DNA from 2 places in the Pseudomonas acericola genome. Region 2 is predicted to be linked to the other one. Evidence: riboswitches for the same ligand, from Rfam matches in the RefSeq annotation. Region 2 holds a riboswitch; the other holds the start of a gene.

Region 1 (3,403 bases), on a different contig from region 2:
ATCATGTTGCTGCTCAACCTGGCGACACGCTTGCAGGACTATCAACAGGACGTCAGCGCCGGCCAGTGGCAGCAAGCCAAGCAGTTCTGCCTGTTGGACCATCCGATTGTCGAGTTGGAAGGCAAAACCCTCGGCCTGCTCGGCCACGGTGAGTTGGGCAGCGCCGTGGCGCGCCTGGCCGAAGCCTTTGGCATGCGCGTGCTGCTCGGCGCCATTCCCGGCCGCCCTGCCCGCGCCGATCGCGTGCCGCTGGATGAGCTGCTGGCCCAGGTGGATGCCCTGACCTTGCACTGCCCCCTCAACGAACACACCCGTGATTTTATCGGCGCCCGCGAACTGGCTCTGCTCAAACCGGGCGCGTTTATCGTCAACACTGCGCGCGGTGGCTTGATCAACGAACAGGCCCTGGCCGATGCCTTGCGCAACGGCCATCTGGGCGGTGCGGCGACCGACGTACTCAGCGTGGAGCCACCGGTCAACGGCAACCCGCTGCTAGCCGGTGACATCCCTCGGCTGATCGTCACGCCCCACAACGCCTGGGGCAGTCGCGAAGCGCGCCAGCGCATCGTCGGCCAGCTGGCAGAAAACGCCCGGGGCTTTTTCAGCGGCGCCCCGCTACGTGTCGTCAGTTGATAAACTGCGCTCCTTTTCAAGGAGCAGACCATGGATCCGCGCAGTGAAGTACTGCTTCGTCAGGCCGAACTTTTTCAAGGCAACCTGCTGCTGGTAGGTTTGCCCGCCGACGACCTGCTGGGTCGCCTGCCCAACGCCCACGGCTGGTGCTGGCACGCCGGCGACCAGGCGGCACTCGATGCACGTTTTCCCGAGCGCAGCCAGTTCGGGGTCAATGTGCCCAAGCGTGCATTTGATGCGGCGGTGATTTTCCTGCCCAAATCCAAAGACCTCACCGACTACCTGCTCAATGCCGTGGCCGCACGTTTGCCCGGCGCCGAGCTGTTTCTGGTGGGTGAGAAAAAAGGCGGCATCGAAAGTGCTGCCAAGCAGATGATCCCCTTCGGCAAGCCGCGCAAGCTGGATAACGCGCGGCATTGCCAACTGTGGCAAGTCACCGTGGCCAACGCGCCGCAGGCGGTCGAACTGGAGAGCCTGGCTCAAGTGTTCGAAGTGCCGTTGCCTGAAGGGCCGCTGAAGGTCGTGAGTCTGCCGGGGGTGTTCAGCCACGGTCGCCTGGATCGCGGGACTGAACTGCTGCTGGAGCATCTGGACAAACTGCCGAGCGGCCACCTGCTGGACTTCGGCTGCGGCGCGGGCGTGTTGGGCGCTGCAGTCAAACGTCGTTACCCACACAACACCGTGACGATGCTCGACGTGGATGCCTTCGCCGCCGCCAGCAGCCGCCTGACCCTGGCTGCCAACGGTCTGGAAGCCGAGGTGCTGACGGGCGACGGGATCGACGCCGCGCCGATGGGTTTGAACACGATTCTGAGCAACCCGCCGTTCCACGTCGGCGTACACACCGACTATTTCGCGACGGAAAACTTGCTGCGAAAAGCGGCGAAACACCTGGCAAAAGGTGGCGAACTGCGCCTGGTCGCCAACAGCTTCCTGAAGTACCAACCGCTGATCGAAGAGCATCTGGGCGTGTGCGCAATCAAAGCCGAAGGCAATGGTTTCCGCATCTACCGTGCCAAGCGCGGCTGACGGGCGTTTGAAAAAGAAGGCTTGCCGAATGGGTTTTGCCTAGGCAGAATCCGCTCCGTCCTAGGGGAGTAGTCTCCCACGAGCGCCGCGCTCGTCCGGCATACGTCAACATACTTGGTCAACAGACCATGGCGTATGCGACCCAGGTGTCCGCACAGACGGACCGGGGTTTGACAAGACCTATGACACGCACACCTTACCCGGGGCGGGAAGGCTGTACGTGTCATAGCCGTGTCGACCCGCCCCTGGAAACCTACCTGATGCTGGATTCATTACTCGTTCCTACCGCAATCGTTGCCTTGGCCGAAATCGGCGACAAGACGCAACTGCTCGCGCTCATCCTTGCCGCACGCTTTCGCAAACCCTGGCCGATCATCGCCGGCATCGTCGCCGCGACACTGGCCAACCATGCGGCCGCCGGTGCCGTGGGGGCGTGGTTTGGCAGCTTCTTCTCGGATGCGGTGTTGCACTGGATCCTCGCGGCAAGCTTCTGCGCCACCGCGTTGTGGACTTTGGTGCCGGATAAACTCGATGACGACGAAGCCAGCACCACCCGCAAGTTCGGGCCGTTCCTGACCACGTTGATCGCATTCTTCCTCGCTGAAATCGGTGACAAGACCCAGATCGCCACGGTGATGCTGGCGGCACAGTATCCCGAGTTGTGGCTGGTGATTATCGGCACCACCCTGGGCATGTTGATTGCCAACGTACCGGTGGTTCTGGCGGGGAATTTTGCCGCGGAGAAGCTGCCGCTGACCTTGATTCGTCGATTGGCGGCTACGGCGTTCTTTGTGCTGGCGGTGGTTGCGGTGTACAAGGCGATGCAGAGCAGCGGCTGGATCTAGCAGCAAGCCGCAAGCTAAAAGCTGCAAGAAGAAGCAGTGCTTTTTCTTGCAGCTTGAAGCTGGAAACTTACCGCTAAAACTTCAGGACTTCTTGGCCTGCTGATACAACGGCATCACCTTCGGAATCGCCGCCTGCAACGAAGCAATCCGGCTATCCGACGCCGGGTGAGTGCTCATGAACTCAGGCGGCGCCCCTTCCGAAGCCTTGGCCATCTTGTTCCACAGCGTGATCGCCGCATTTGGGTTGTAACCCGCACGGGCCGACAGTTCCAGGCCGATCAGGTCTGCTTCGTTTTCGTTGGCCCGGCTGTTGGGCAAGGTCATGCCGTAGTTGGCCACGGTATCGGCCAATGCCAGGCTGTCCTGGCCCAGGCCGAACAACGCGCCCGCGCCCTGCTTAGCCATCTGGATGCCATAGGCCTTGGACATGGCTTCGCGGCCGTGTTCGCGCAAGGCGTGGGCAATTTCATGGCCCATCACCGCAGCCAGCTCGTCATCCGTCAACTTGAGGTTGTCGATCAGCGCGCTGTACACGAAGATCTTGCCGCCAGGCCCGCAGTTGGCGTTCATCTCGTCGCTTTTGATCAGGTTCACTTCCCACTTCCACTGCACCGCATCGGGGCGGAAGGTCGGTGCCTGGGCGATCAAGCGGTTGGCGATGGCCTGCACACGCTTGGCATTGGCGCTGGTCTTGTCCAGTTGGCCTTTGCTGCTGGCCTCACCCAACGTCTGCTGGTAGGACTGGGCATACATCTGGTCGACTTCCTGGCTCGACAGCATGCTGAACATGTACTGCTTGCGCTCCACGCCAACGGCACCGCCGCTGGTGGTGTTGACCGACTGGCAGCCGGCCAGCAGCAGTGCCGCCGCCAATACGTTTATCGCCAATGACTTCT
Region 2 (3,403 bases):
GAGGTAGGCGTTGGGTTGTGCGAGGTTTGGCGGCACGTCCATGCGGTCCACCCGCAAGTAGGTTTCGTGCAGGACGTCGTTGGCCAGGTCCTCCGAGCCCAGGCGCTTGCGCAAACGTACCTTGAAGTCTTCGTAGGACGCCAGGAACAAACTGACCATCGTGCTGTGCCCGGTATTTTTCATCCGTGCGTGGCTCCCTTCCCTGCTGTGCATTCCATGCGTGTTCCTGTGGTGTCGGGCATCAAAAGCAAAGTCACCGGCTGGCGCAGCGAGCTCGGCGCGGGGCGTTCGACCCGTGCCGCACTGAGGTTGCGCACCAGTGCTTCATCGCGTTGTTCATCGCCGGTGGAGCTGACCAGCCGGCTGTACTCGATCAGCCCATCCGGGTTGACCCACACCTGCACCAAGGCGCGAAAACTGCCGGGACGGGTCAGGGGCGAACCGCACAGGCTGGTTTCGATGGCCTGCTGCAAGGCCGTGGCGTAGCTGTTGTTGATCCGCGCGGCGTTGCGGGCCGACGCGCCCTTGGTGGTGGCAGGCCGGCTAGCCTGCGCCAGTTGCAGGGTGAATGCATCACTGCGGGCATAACGCGCCATCAGGCCACTCCCGGTCAGCAACATTGCCAGAGCCTCCTGCGCCGTGAAGCGCCCATGCACGCTGATGGAGCGCCGGCCCCGGGTCAGTTCGCGGTCCACCAGCACCGCCATGCCGGTGGCGCGGCTGTACGCTTGCAGGGCGTGCTCCAGGTTTTGCGCCGGCAGGTCCAACGTCAGCAATGCGGGTTCCGCCTGCGCCGCGCGGCCTCCTGCCAGCAGCCACAGCAAGACCAGGGCGCATACGGCGCGCCGCCAGGCTCCCTGTTCACCCCCCGCTCTGCATCGCTGCACGGCCGACGTGTCCTTGAAAACCGTCATCCTGAGGCCAGTTTATGAACCTGATGTTACGGTGATGGCAAAAAAAACGTCACGGTGACGGGATGCCCGCTGCACTACACTTTCAAGCCTTACCGGCCCACTTCCCAGGGCCTGCCAGGAGGCCCGATGAAACTGTTCCCCACCCTTGCCAGCCTGTTGCTGTGCGCCGCCCTGCCCGTGCTTGCCCACGCCGACAACAGCAAGAGCACCTGCACCGAAGTCTCGGTAGACGGCTACAAGGCGCCCGATTACGGCTGCCTGAGCCAACAGATGGGCAGTGACAGCAATGCGACCAAGGCGGCGAAGAAAAACCGCGAGGCGCAAAACATTCCCATCGATAAACGCGCGCCGAATGCCGTGGGTCTATCCACTCCGGCAGCCACCAGTGTGCGCATGGGCAATAGCTTCGGCACCTCGGTGAAACCGCAACGGCCTTGAGCCTTTTGACGAAATTTTCATCTGTGCCTGCCTATGATCGCCCCCCTCGTTGGGGAGTAACCGGCTTCTGACCCTGTTGGAAGCGTTCGTATCAACATATTCGGCAACCTGCCGTGGTACGAACATCGCTTTGCGGTTGGTGAGACCAGCGACACTTCCATGCCTAAAGTCGGGCGCGTGGATGTGTCGTTGTGTCATATAGCCCGACTGGAAGCCTTACCGTGAACCCCATTTCTCTGATCCTCCTGGCCCTGGCCATGTCTACCGACGCCTTTGCGGCGGCCATCGGCAAAGGCTCCAGCCTGCACAAACCGCGCCTCACCGAAGCCCTGCGCGCCGGCCTGATCTTTGGCGTGATCGAAGCCATCACCCCGATGATCGGCTGGGCCATCGGCCACGCCGCCACCCGCTGGGTGGAAGACTGGGACCACTGGATCGCCTTTACCCTGCTCGTCGCCCTGGGCTTGCATATGATCTACAACGGGTTGAAGGCCGAGGATGAAGAGGTTGAAAAGCCGACCCAGCACTCCTTCATGATTCTTGCCGTAACTGCCTTCGCCACCAGCATCGATGCACTGGCGGTGGGCGTGGGCCTGGCGTTTGTCGATGTGAATATCCTGGTGGCGTCGGCGGCGATTGGCCTGGCGACCATGACCATGGTGACCATCGGCATGATGCTCGGGCGCGTGCTGGGCACGGTGGTGGGCAAGCGTGCAGAGATGGTGGGCGGGGTGGTGTTGATGGTGGTGGGTGCGACGATTTTGTATGAGCACTTGTCGGTCTAAGCAACAGCACTGAGCAAACAGGTGGGTGCAGGCTTTTCTGTGGGAGCTGGCTTGCCTGCTCCCACAGAAAGCAAGGCCCACATTCAGGTGGGCCGTGTTTTCAGGCCGCGTTGCGTTCTTTTTTCAGGCTGTCCATATCAATCACAAACCGATACTTCACATCGCCCTTGAGCATCCGCTCATACGCATCATTGATCCCCTGGATATCGATCATCTCGATGTCCGAGACAATCTTGTGCTTGGCACAGAAATCCAGCATGTCCTGGGTCTCCTGAATCCCGCCGATCAACGAACCCGCCAGGCTGCGGCGCTTGAAGATCAGGTTGAATACCGACGGCGACGGGTGCGGGCTGTCGGGGGCGCCGACCAACGTCATGGTGCCGTCACGCTTGAGCAGGTTGAGGAACGCGTCGAGGTCGTGGGGCGCGGCGACGGTGTTGAGGATGAAATCCAGGCTGTTGGTGACCTTGGCCATCTCGTCCGCATTTTTCGACACCACCACCTGGTCGGCGCCCAGGCGCAGGCCGTCTTCGCGTTTGTTCGGTGAGGTGGTGAACAAGGTCACATGGGCGCCCATGGCGTGGGCGATCTTGACTGCCATATGGCCAAGACCACCAAGGCCGACCACGCCGACTTTCTTGCCGGGGCCGACCTGCCAGTGGTGCAGCGGCGAATAGGTGGTGATGCCCGCGCACAGCAATGGCGCCACGGCTGCCAGGTTGCTGTCGTCGTGGGAAATGCGCAGTACGAACTTCTCCTTGACCACGATGCTGTCGGAGTAGCCGCCAAAGGTGTTTTCACCGCCAAACACCGGGCCGTTGTAGGTGCCGGTAAAACCGTTCTCGCAGTACTGTTCCTCGCCCTCGGCGCACGACGCGCAGTGCTGGCAGCTGTCCACCATGCAACCAACGCCGGCGAGGTCGCCGACCTTGAAGTTTTTCACGCTGGCGCCCACCGCCGTGACGCGGCCAACGATTTCATGGCCGGGCACCGACGGGTACAGGGTGTTGTGCCACTCGTTGCGCGCGGTGTGCAGGTCGGAGTGGCAGACGCCGCAATACAGAATGTCGATCTGCACATCCTCCGCCCCCGGTGCGCGGCGCTCGAAGGTGTAGGGCTTGAGGGCATCCTTGGCGTTCTGCGCGGCGTAGCTGTATGTCTTGGCCATTTCGTTCACCTGTGTGATCGGACAGTGGAAGTCAGTGGACCAGCATAGACGCTGAACCGTTCAACCGAGCACACCGGTACAAGCCCTTCGTCCGGTTT

Evidence for each region. A riboswitch is a leader RNA that binds a small molecule or an ion and turns the genes downstream of it on or off. The one in region 2 is predicted to bind manganese.
Region 1: linked by a shared signal. The riboswitch ahead of ACU688_RS07070 (TMEM165/GDT1 family protein) and the one ahead of mntP (manganese efflux pump MntP) in region 2 are both predicted to bind manganese.

Annotation. Positions count from the first base shown of each region.
Region 1 is NZ_JBRFJB010000002.1:222,295-225,697, reverse strand. Features, by position in the region: gene ACU688_RS07080 (2-hydroxyacid dehydrogenase) at 1-633, shown strand, start outside; gene ACU688_RS07075 (methyltransferase) at 664-1,662, shown strand; yybP-ykoY riboswitch at 1,713-1,834, shown strand; gene ACU688_RS07070 (TMEM165/GDT1 family protein) at 1,923-2,507, shown strand; gene ACU688_RS07065 (M48 family metallopeptidase) at 2,589-3,403, opposite strand, start outside.
Region 2 is NZ_JBRFJB010000005.1:125,103-128,505, forward strand. Features, by position in the region: gene ACU688_RS20075 (RNA polymerase sigma factor) at 1-183, opposite strand, end outside; gene ACU688_RS20080 (secretin and TonB N-terminal domain-containing protein) at 180-824, opposite strand; gene ACU688_RS20085 (hypothetical protein) at 1,041-1,352, shown strand; yybP-ykoY riboswitch at 1,392-1,560, shown strand; gene mntP (manganese efflux pump MntP) at 1,574-2,137, shown strand; gene ACU688_RS20095 (NAD(P)-dependent alcohol dehydrogenase) at 2,238-3,305, opposite strand.